One region of the Cohnella sp. GCM10027633 genome, then DNA from elsewhere that is predicted to be linked to it. Evidence: riboswitches for the same ligand, from Rfam matches in the RefSeq annotation. Region 1 holds a riboswitch; the other holds the start of a gene.
The links. A riboswitch is a leader RNA that binds a small molecule or an ion and turns the genes downstream of it on or off. The one in region 1 is predicted to bind cobalamin.
Positions count from the first base shown of each region.

Region 2: linked by a shared signal. The riboswitch ahead of ACFQZG_RS14090 (S-layer homology domain-containing protein) and the one ahead of ACFQZG_RS00315 (glutaredoxin family protein) in region 1 are both predicted to bind cobalamin.

Region 1 is NZ_JBHTGV010000001.1:81,903-87,069, reverse strand. Features, by position in the region: gene cntE (staphylopine family metallophore export MFS transporter CntE) at 1-17, shown strand, start outside; gene ACFQZG_RS00325 (permease) at 101-1,129, shown strand; gene ACFQZG_RS00320 (TIGR03943 family putative permease subunit) at 1,159-2,172, shown strand; cobalamin riboswitch at 2,325-2,509, shown strand; gene ACFQZG_RS00315 (glutaredoxin family protein) at 2,680-2,904, shown strand; gene nrdI (class Ib ribonucleoside-diphosphate reductase assembly flavoprotein NrdI) at 2,901-3,272, shown strand; gene nrdE (class 1b ribonucleoside-diphosphate reductase subunit alpha) at 3,269-5,167, shown strand, end outside.
Region 2 is NZ_JBHTGV010000005.1:112,597-117,763, reverse strand. Features, by position in the region: gene ACFQZG_RS14090 (S-layer homology domain-containing protein) at 1-1,435, opposite strand, end outside; cobalamin riboswitch at 1,731-1,917, opposite strand; gene motA (flagellar motor stator protein MotA) at 2,155-2,961, shown strand; gene ACFQZG_RS14080 (flagellar motor protein MotB) at 2,942-3,757, shown strand; gene cuyB (cysteate racemase) at 3,831-4,547, opposite strand; gene ACFQZG_RS14070 (Mur ligase family protein) at 4,599-5,167, opposite strand, start outside.

The DNA.
Region 1 (5,167 bases):
ATCGAAGTCGCGGTTGACTGAGGGACAATTTCCCTGATATCTTGAACTTATACGTAATAATTACTATTTAAGGGCGGTAACGAACGTGAAGACTTCGGCATTGCCGGATTCGTGGAGAGTACACGCATCCTTCCTGCTCGTCATCGGCGCCATTCTGCTCTTCGCGATCCAACCTACGATCGCGGCGGATCTATTAACGTCGGCTTCCGGCGGCGGAATCCATACGTTCAAGACGATGCTGATCAGCATCTTCCTCGAGGCGATGCCGTTCTTGCTGCTCGGGGTCGTCGTCTCGTCGTTCATGCACGCGTTCATCCCGGACAGCTGGTTCCGGCGTTGGATTCCGAAGCATCCGGTACTCGGCGCGATGGCCGCCTGCTTGCTCGGCATCGTATTCCCTCTCTGCGAATGCGGGATGATTCCGATCGTGCGCAGGCTCGTCGCCAAGGGGATGCCCCTATACGTCGGAATCGTATTCATCCTCGTCGGTCCGATCGTCAACCCGATCGTGTTCTCCGCGACGTTCGCCGCGTTCCGTTCGCAGCCCGAGATGGCGTACGCCCGCATGGGACTGGCTGCCGCCGTCGGCATCGCGATCGGACTGATCGTCTACTTCTTCGTGAAGGGCAACCCGTTGCGAGAGTCTCGACAGGCCTCGGAACACTCACGCCATGACCATCATGATCATCATCATCATGTCCATCCCCGCGAGCAACGGTCCAACAAGTTCACGGAGATGTTCACTCACGCCGGCGACGAGTTTTTCGACATGGGCAAGTACTTGATCGCCGGATCGCTCGTTACCGCGGCCGTCCAAGCGTTCGTTCCGCGCTCGGACATCGCCGGCATCGGGCAAGGAGAGGCCGCCTCGCATCTATTCATGATGGGATTCGCGTACATGCTGTCGCTCTGCTCGACGTCCGACGCCTTCGTCGCCTCTACGTTCGCGAGCACGTTCTCCATGGGCTCGCTATTGACCTTCCTCGTATTCGGACCGATGCTGGACTTCAAAAACACGCTCATGCTGCTGTCGGTATTCAAAGCGAAATTCGTTCTATTGCTGGCCGCTTGCATTGCCGTCACGGTACTCGTCGGATCGTGGGCGGTCGGCAGCTTGTTATGGGGTTGACGAAGGAAGGCGAAGGGGGAGATCGGAAGATGAAGGAGCAACGCAGCATGACGGCGCATTACTGGATCAGAGCGGCGATCTTGGCCGCCTTATCGTGGTACGTCGTGCATCTGGAGCAAGCAGATAAGCTGCAATGGTACATCGTCCCGCGAATGATCCCTTACGTAAAGTACGGCGCGCTGGCCATGTTCGCGCTCGCGGGGTTCTATGCCTTCCTTGCCATTCGAAGCGCCGACAGGCATCGCGGCGAGCCGGCTTGCGATTGCGGTCACGAGCCTCCGCGATCGGCGTCCGGCAACGCGCTGCTGTACGGACTGTTCTTCATTCCGCTGCTGCTCGGGTTCGCCTTGCCCGATCGGATCATGGGCAGCGACGTCGTCGCGGTCAAGGGCATGAACCTGAACGCGGCGTCAGCGTCGCAATCGCGGAACGCGCGAGCCGAAGAGGCTGCCCCGGCACGTCCGGCTGAATCGCCGAAGGCAACGCCCGAACAAGAAGCGGCGGAATCCCAACCGGCGGAGCAACCCGAACCGTTCGAACAGCCGGCCGAACGGCCGGTCGAATCGTCGGCGGACGAGCTCGACAGGTTGTTTCCCGAGGATGAATACGGCTTGGACTTCGCCGAGCTGGGCAAGCGGCTGTATGGTCGCGATACGATCCGGGTAGAGCCGTTAGGTTACCTGGAACTGCTAACGATGCTCGACATGTATAAAGAGAACTTCATAGGCAGGCACATCGAGATCAGCGGCTTCGTCTACAGAGAGGACGACATGGGCGCGAACGAATTCGTCGTCTCCCGCATGGCGATGCAATGCTGCTCCGCCGACGCGACCCCGTACGGATTCCTCGTTCAATCTTCCATGGGCCCGACTTTGGAGAACGATACGTGGATCTCCATGACGGGCACGTTGTCGACTTCGGCATACAGAGACAACGAAATCATTCGGTTGGAGGCGACGGAGGTCCGCACGATCGAGCCTCCCGCGGATCCGTACGTATATCCGTATTTCGATGATTTCGATCTGCTAGCAATAGAGGAGTAAGCTGCCGTTTCGCTAGCCCGAAACCCAAGAGACCGCGATTCTCTTGGGTTTTCTTATTCTTGACAACATCTAGATATTGATCCCATATACCTATTTTTGCGGTTATACACACTGTATCTTGGAATCTCCGACCTCGTGTGCTACAATGACTTTACTTCAATTTCATACAAGTTTCGGCCAGGCGCTATTGCGGTAGATTAATAGGGAAGCTACTACAACGCTAGCGCTGTCCCCGCAACTGCAACGCCGTCGAACGTTCGACTCCGCCGTGCGATCGGCAAGGAGAGGGAACGGGAGGATGACGCGAAGCCAAGCCTGACCGGAACGCAGCAGCATGACTCCGGGGGCTGGGAAAAGCGACGAATAGAGCGGGATGATCGGCACGACGCCGCGCGGGAGCGCGAGCGATCGGTTGCCGGCGTTCATGCGCGCGATTCGTGCCTACGCCCCCGGAGACGAGGGTATTTTTTATTGTCAAATAGACGACGATCAGAGGAGACATGAACGATGAAGCTGTATACGAGAACGGTATGTCCGAAATGCATGTGGATCAAATCCGAATTGCAACGCGCGGGAGCGGCGGTCGAGATCATCAACGTCGATCACGACGAGCAAGCGTTCGAGCGTCTAGTGGAAGCCGGCGCGAAAAGCGTGCCCGTTCTGGAAATCGGCGGCGAGTTCATCTTCGATACGAACGAAATGGTTCAGCGGTTGGAGCATCAGAACGCATGATCGCGTTCGCGAGCCGGACGGGGAACGTCAGATATATCGTATCGCGCCTGCAGTTGCCCGCGATCGAGATCGATGCGGGCTCTAAGCTTACGCAGCCTTTCCTGCTCTTCACTTATACCGACGGGTTAGGCGAAGTACCGCAACTCGTGAAGCAATTCATGGACCGTAACGGTTCGCAATGCCGCGGCGTCATCGTGAGCGGCAACAGCAACTTCGGGCACCACGTATTCGGAGGTGCCGGCGAAGCCGTCGCGCGACAATGGCGCGTACCGCTCGTCCGCAAGATCGACATGCGCGGCTTCGCCGACGATTACGAGGCGATCCGCAGCTATTACGAGCAATGTTTCCGGGAGGAGAAAGTCGGATGAAGTCTTATCTGAAGCTCAATAACGAAGTCCTGAACCAATATAGCCGGACGGGCAAGCTCGATCTCGCGAAGGATAAAGAAGCGACGCGCCGGTATTTCCTGGAGCACGTCAACGCGAAGCTGCGTTACTTCATCGACACGGAAGAGAAGATCCGCTATTTCGTGGACGAAGGCTATTATGAATCCGAATTCCTGCAGCAATACGATGCCTCGTTCATCGAACGGCTCTACGATAAGGCGTATGCCTACAACTTCCGGTTCCCGTCGTTCATGAGCGCGAGCAAGTTTTACGAAAGCTACGCGATGAAGAGCCGGAACGGCGAAGAAATTCTCGAGAAATACGAAGACCGCATCGTCATCATCGCCTTGTACTTGGCCCAAGGCGACGAGAAGCTTGCGGAGCGCGCGGTGGAAGCGATGATGTCGTCGTACCAGCCGGCGACGCCGACCGCGCTCAACAGCGGCAAGAAGGCGCGCGGCGAGCTCGTCAGCTGCTTCAAGCTGACGATCGACGATTCGATGAACAGCATCGCCGAGAACATCGGCTACTGCTTGGAGCTGTCGCGTCTGGGCGGCGGGGTAGGGGTCAACGTCACCGATCTGCGCCCGCTCGGCGATCCGATCAAAGGCATCCTGAACCGCGCGAGCGGCGTCATGCCGGTCGCCAAGCTGCTCGAGAACTCCTTCTCCTACTCGAACCAATTGGGGCAACGCAACGGCTCCGGCGTCATTTACCTGAACGTATTCCATGCCGACATCGAGAACTTCATCTCGGCGAAGAAGCCGAACGCGGACGAGAAAATCCGGCTGGCCACGCTGTCGACGGGCATCATCTTGCCGAATATTTTCTTCGAGCTGATGAAGCGCGACAAGGACATCGTGTTGTTCAGCCCTTACGATATCTACAAGGAATACGGCAAGCGGATGTCCGAGATCAGCATCAGCGAGATGTACTACGAGCTGCTCGACAACCCGAACGTTCGCAAGATCAAGCGCATCAACGCGCGCAAGCTCTACACGGAAGTCAAGAAGGCGCAATTCGAGTCGGGTTACCCGTTCGAGGTGTTCGACGACCACGTGAACGACAAGCACGCGCTGCGTGACCTCGGCCGCGTCAAGATGTCCAACCTGTGCACGGAGATTCTGCAGGTTCAGACGACGAGCATTATTAACGATCACGGCAAAGACAACGATTACGGCATGGACGTCTCGTGCAACCTCGGCTCCATCGACATCCATAACGCGACCAAGGAGTCGTCGTTCGAGCAATTGGTCGACACGGCGATGCGCCTCCTGTCCAACGTCTCGATGATGACCGACATCAAGAACGTGCCTTCCGTCGCCAACGGGAACCGCCGCATGCATTCCGTCGGACTCGGCGTCATGAACCTGCACGGCCACTTGGTGTCCGCGGGCCTGATGTACGGATCGAAGGAAGCGGTGCAATTCATCGACGCGTTCATGGAGGCACTCAACTATTACTCGCTGCAAGCTTCGATGCAGATCGCCAAAGAGCGGGGAGAGACGTTCTTCGGCTACGAGCGCAGCGATTACGCGAACGGCAGCTACTTCGACGCGTACGTCTCCAAGTCCGCGGAAGAACTGCCTGAATCGGTGCTTCGGGCGCTGGGCAGCGTTCCCGCGATCACGGCGGAGATGTGGGCCGAGCTGAAGGAGCAGGTGCGGGAGCACGGCGTGTTCAACGCGTATCGGCTCGCGATCGCGCCGACCGGCAGCATCTCCTACATCCGCAACAGCACGGCGTCGATGGCGCCTTGCACGGAGAAGGTAGAGATCCGCGACTATGCCGATAGCCGTACGATCTACCCGATGCCGTTCCTGAACAACGAGAACATCTCGCTGTACAAGGAAGCCTACGAGATCGATCAGTTCCGC
Region 2 (5,167 bases), on a different contig from region 1:
CGCCCGCAGCCGGAGAGACGACGACCTCGCCTTTATCCCAATCGTACGTTTCCTGCTCGACCTTGACCGTCACCGGCTGTCCCGCGCGCGGCTTCGCCGGCTCGAACGTCACCGAATGGATCAACTGCGTTGCCGAATCTCCATAGTAGACGTAAAGCGCGTCGCCGACCTGCAGCTTGAACGTCGCCATGCCTTCCATGATCGTGACCCACTGGCCGCCGCGCTTCACCGCGAAGTTCCAGCCGTCGTAACCGCCGAGCTTGCCGTTCGCGATGCCGCCGATTCCGGTCAGGAAAGCGCCGTATTGAGGATGACGGTCTATCGTATAAGCCGTTCCCGTACTCTTCAGCGCGCCTACGAGCGCCTCGAGCGCCGTGCGGCCGCCGGCCGTTCCGCTCGCGAGCTGACCGTTCAGGCCGTTAACGACGACCGAATATTTGCCCGTCGTCGCCTCTTGACCAAGACCCGCGTACAACCCCGGCAATCCGTCTTGCCAACGGTCGACCGCCGCCAATCCGAGCAGCGCGTAGAACGTCGCCATTGCGTCCGCTTGACCGCCGATCGCGTGCGCGAATCGTCCATCGGCCGACCGGAACTCCAGCAAGCGCGCCAATGCCGATACGCCGTTCTTCTGGAACCGCTCGTCGTTAATCGGGTCGATGCCGAGCGACGTCAGCGCGACGAGCACCTGCACCGCGCTCTCGCTCGATTCCGCCGGTCCGCCGAACCCGCCGGTCGGACGCTGCGCCGCGGACAGCCACGTCAGCGCGCCGTCGACGATCCCGCGAACGTCCTCCCGTTCTTGATAAGGCGCGAGCGCAGTAAGCACGATGCCCGTGACGTCCACGTCGCTCTTGCCCGGCGACAGCGACCAGCCGCCGTCCGCGTTGCGGTTGTCGACGAGCCACTTGACCAGCTTATCCCGCGTCCATGCCGCGTTCTTGCCCGGCTCGTAGCCCGCCGCGTCGATCGCGATCAGCGCGTAGGCTGGCGCGTTCGGCCCTTGCCCCGTCATCTTCTCGATGCCGACCAGCTTCCCGAGCAGGTCGACCTTGCCCGCCCCGACGCTCGCGGCGTCGCCGCCGTTCGCGTTGACCGCGAGCGAGACGCGAGCGTAATCCGTCGCGAGCCGCAGGCTGCCGTCCGAAGCCGCCTTCTCGGCGACCTTCTTATACTTGTCCGCAACCGGCTTGCCCGAACGCGCCAGGCCGAACGCGACCCAATCGCTCGGCGGTACAGTAGCCGCTCCATATAAGCTCTGCAGCTTGCCGAGCGCCACCGACACCTGCGCCCGCGTAGGCGCGGCGACCGCTGCCTCTTCCGCATGCGCGCCGCTTGCGAACGCGCCTAATCCCGCCGCTCCTTGCAACGCGATCGCCAGCGCCAATAAGACGCCGAGCCACTTTCTCGACAACATTTTCCCCTTCGATACCATTCCGATCTCCCCCTCGACTCCCATGGGCCCTTGCGGGCTCCGTCATCAAGCGAATCGCAGCTCCCTCATTCGTAACAACAAAAAAACATCCCCCGGAAAGACCGAGGGATGCTTGCGTGATGGCCCACACTTCGAATTCGCGGTGCCGATGACCGCGAACGGCAGTAGATACGCCCGAATGGACGCACCCCGCCTCGTGTTTCGCCGCATTCCGCCCTTCAGGCGGATTACCGCCTCAAGCATGCAAGAACGCAACGAGTGCCGCCACACCTCCCCTATTCCTCGTAGGTTATCGGGTGTTTGTCGAAAACAGGCAGGTTTCCTGGCTCCTGGATCATCGCTTGCCGGGCCTTCCCGCATACGTCCGTAAGACGCGCAGTGGCATTCCGGTTCGCTCCCCATGGGCAGTGGCGGGACCGCGTCGGGTTTGCACCGAACTTCTCTATTAAGCTCTTGCGAGCACCTGTTTTCCGCCGAATTCACTTGTGTTGCCATCTTAACACGAGGGCTTGGCACTGTCCATAAGCCTAAGTCCTAGCAAAGCTTGGCGAATCAACCCGGGACGGCCAAGAGATTCGAATAAATTCCGAATAACTTCGAAAATCGCGTTTCCCCTCTAAAGCTTTGCAGCCGGAATGTCGATAATCCTATTAACGTGTCGGTTGACGTTCACGTCTATGAACCGTCTTCTACTAATCCTTACATATATGGGGTGTACCATGAAAAATTCAACAATCTTGGGGTTATCGATCGGCCTAATCGCGCTTGTCTTCGGGATGTATCTCAAGGGAGCGCCGCTCGTCAGCCTCGTTAACAACCCGGCGGCCTACCTCATCATCTTCGTCGGTACCGCCGCTTCCGTTCTCGTGGCTTTCCCGATGTCCGACTTGAAGAAAGTGCCGAAATTGTTCAAAATCACATTCAACGAACCGAAACTGCTTCCCCGCGAACAGGTTATCTACATGTTCATGGAATGGGCGACCATTACCCGCCGCGAAGGCTTGCTCGCGCTCGAAGCGCGCGTCGAGGAAATCCAAGACGACTTCCTGAAGACCGGCATGCGCATGATCATCGACGGCAACGACCAAGACTTCGTCCGCGACGTCCTGCTCGAGGACATCTCCGCCACCGAGGACCGTCACCGCTCCGGCGCGCAGATCTTCTCCCAAGCGGGCATGTACGCGCCGACGCTCGGGGTACTCGGCGCGGTCGTCGGCCTGATCGCCGCGTTGCAGAACTTGGATAACATGAATTTGCTCGCCCACGCGGTCGCCGCGGCATTCGTCGCGACGCTGCTCGGTATCTTCAGCGGCTACGTCCTGTGGCACCCGATCGCGAACAAGCTGAAGCGCTTGTCCAAGCGCGAGATCGACCTGAAGCTCATGATGGTCGAAGGCTTGCTCTCGATTCAATCCGGCGTATCCACGATCGCCATCCAACAGAAGCTGCTCGTCTTCCTGACTCCGACCGAACGCAAAGTGTTCAACGAGAAGGAGGAAGAGCGCAGTGAGCAGAAAACGGCATGAACCTCATGAGGAGCATCCCGACGAATCTTGGCTGCTCCCCTATTCCGACTTAATGACGCTGCTGCTCGCCCTGTTCATCGTGCTCTACTCCGTCAGCTCCGTGAATACGTCCAAGCTCGAGGAGCTGAGCAAGGCGTTCAAGACCGCCTTCAGCCAAGGCGTCGGCGTGCTCCCGGCCGCGCCGAGAGTCATCGGCGAAGAGCAGCGACGCGGCGCCGATCAGAAGCTTCCCAAGCGGGACGACGGCAAGTCGCGCCAGACGCTCAAGGAAGAAGAACAACACAATCTCGAGCAACTGCAGCAGCAGTTGAACAAGTATATCCAGCAGAACGGCCTGTCATCCCAGCTCGAGACGCAGCTCAACCAGTCGCAGCTGCTCATCACGATCCGCGACAACGCCCTGTTCGCTCCGGCCAGCGCCGTCATCAAGCCCGACGCGCAGAAGCTCGCGACGGCGATCGGCCAGATGCTCGACGGCTACCCGGATTACGAAATTCAGGTCGCCGGCCATACGGACAACCAACCGATCAGCACGACCGAGTTCCCGTCCAACTGGGAGCTGAGCACGAAGCGCGCCACCAACTTCATGAAGATTCTGCTCGAGAATCCGAACTTCGATCCTAGCCGCTTCAGCGCGATCGGGTACAGCGAATTCCGGCCGCTCGAGTCGAACAGCACGGTAGAGAGCCGTTCGAAGAATCGCCGCGTCGAAGTATCGATTCTTCGCAAGTACGTCGAAGTCGATCCGGAGGGCACGAACGAAGTGTCCGTCGAAGTCGCGGACGCCGCGCAATAACGACGCATAATCCGTAAGCATACCAAAAAGCCTTGCATCCACCGCGGATGCAAGGCTTCTTCTATAAGATCCGTTACCCCAGATTCACCGGCGTCTTGCCTGACAATTCGATCGATCGCTTCACGAGCATCGCCATCGCATCGATGCTGCTCGCCCTCGCCGCATCGCTCAGCGGTATGCAGCTAAGCTCCGTGCACGCAAGAATAACGCATCGGCATTCGCCGTCTTCGATAAGCGTACGGATAATCGCTTCGAGCCTATCCGGGCTGACGTTGTTATCGCGCTTCACGTCGTCGTAGATGATGCTCATGACGTCCGCTTGCATCTGGTCATCGATCTCGTGATAGCGCATCTTGTACTTATCGCACGTCTGACGGTAGATGCCGCTTCGCAGCGTGCCGTTCGTCGCGAGGACGCCGATCTTGCTGCCCGGCTCGTACCGGCGCGCGATCTCCTGCAGCGTCTCGTCGACCATATTGATGATCGGCACGCTCGTCATCGCCTGCATGTCTTGGTAGAAATAGTGCGACGTGTTGCACGGAATCGCGATATTCGAGACGCCCGCGTGCTCGAGCAGCCGGATGTCCTTCTCCACGGCGCCGAGGAAGCGATCCTTCTCGCCGGACAGAATGATCGACGTCCGATCCGGCAGCGACGCGTGATTCAAGACGATCATATCGATATGATCCTGATCCCTCTCCGCCTCCGTATGGTCGACGAGCATATCCAAGAACACGGCGGTCGCCTTCGGTCCCATGCCGCCTATGATGCCTAACCGTTTCTGTTCCATTGGTTACCCTACTTTACTGAACGTGCGAGGCGAGCGATTCGCGATTCGCACTTATTTGCGTAGCAGCAGCTCGCGAGCGATCTCCGCGCCCGGATCCATCCCTTGGCAGCCGGCGAGCAGAATCAGATCGCCCTTCTCCGCGCGGTCGATCGCGTGGGCGATGGCGTCCGGCAATTCGTCGTACAGATTCACCTTCACGTTCGCCGCGGTCATCGTCTCCATGAAGACGCGCTCTTCCTCGTCCGACACCTTGTCCTTCGACGTGACGTGGGACACGCTCTTCGTCGCCGTAATCTCGTTCAGCTCGAGCCTCGACAGCCAGGCGACGATCGCCTCGGCGTTCTCGCGGTTCACCGTCGGACCGCGATCGCCCCGGATCGCGTACACGAGCTGAAGCCGCTCGTAGTCCATGAAGCGCAGCGTCTCGAGCGTGACGTTGATGTTGCCCGGGTTCGCGAAGTGGTCGTCCATGATCGAGAAATCGCCCTCGTGGACGAACTCGAACCGGCGTTCCACCCCCTTGAACTCGCGCAGCGACCGCTGGATCGTCTCCGTCGGCACGCCGCACAGCATGCCGATGACGATGGCGACCATCGAGTTGTACACCGAGTGCAAGCCCG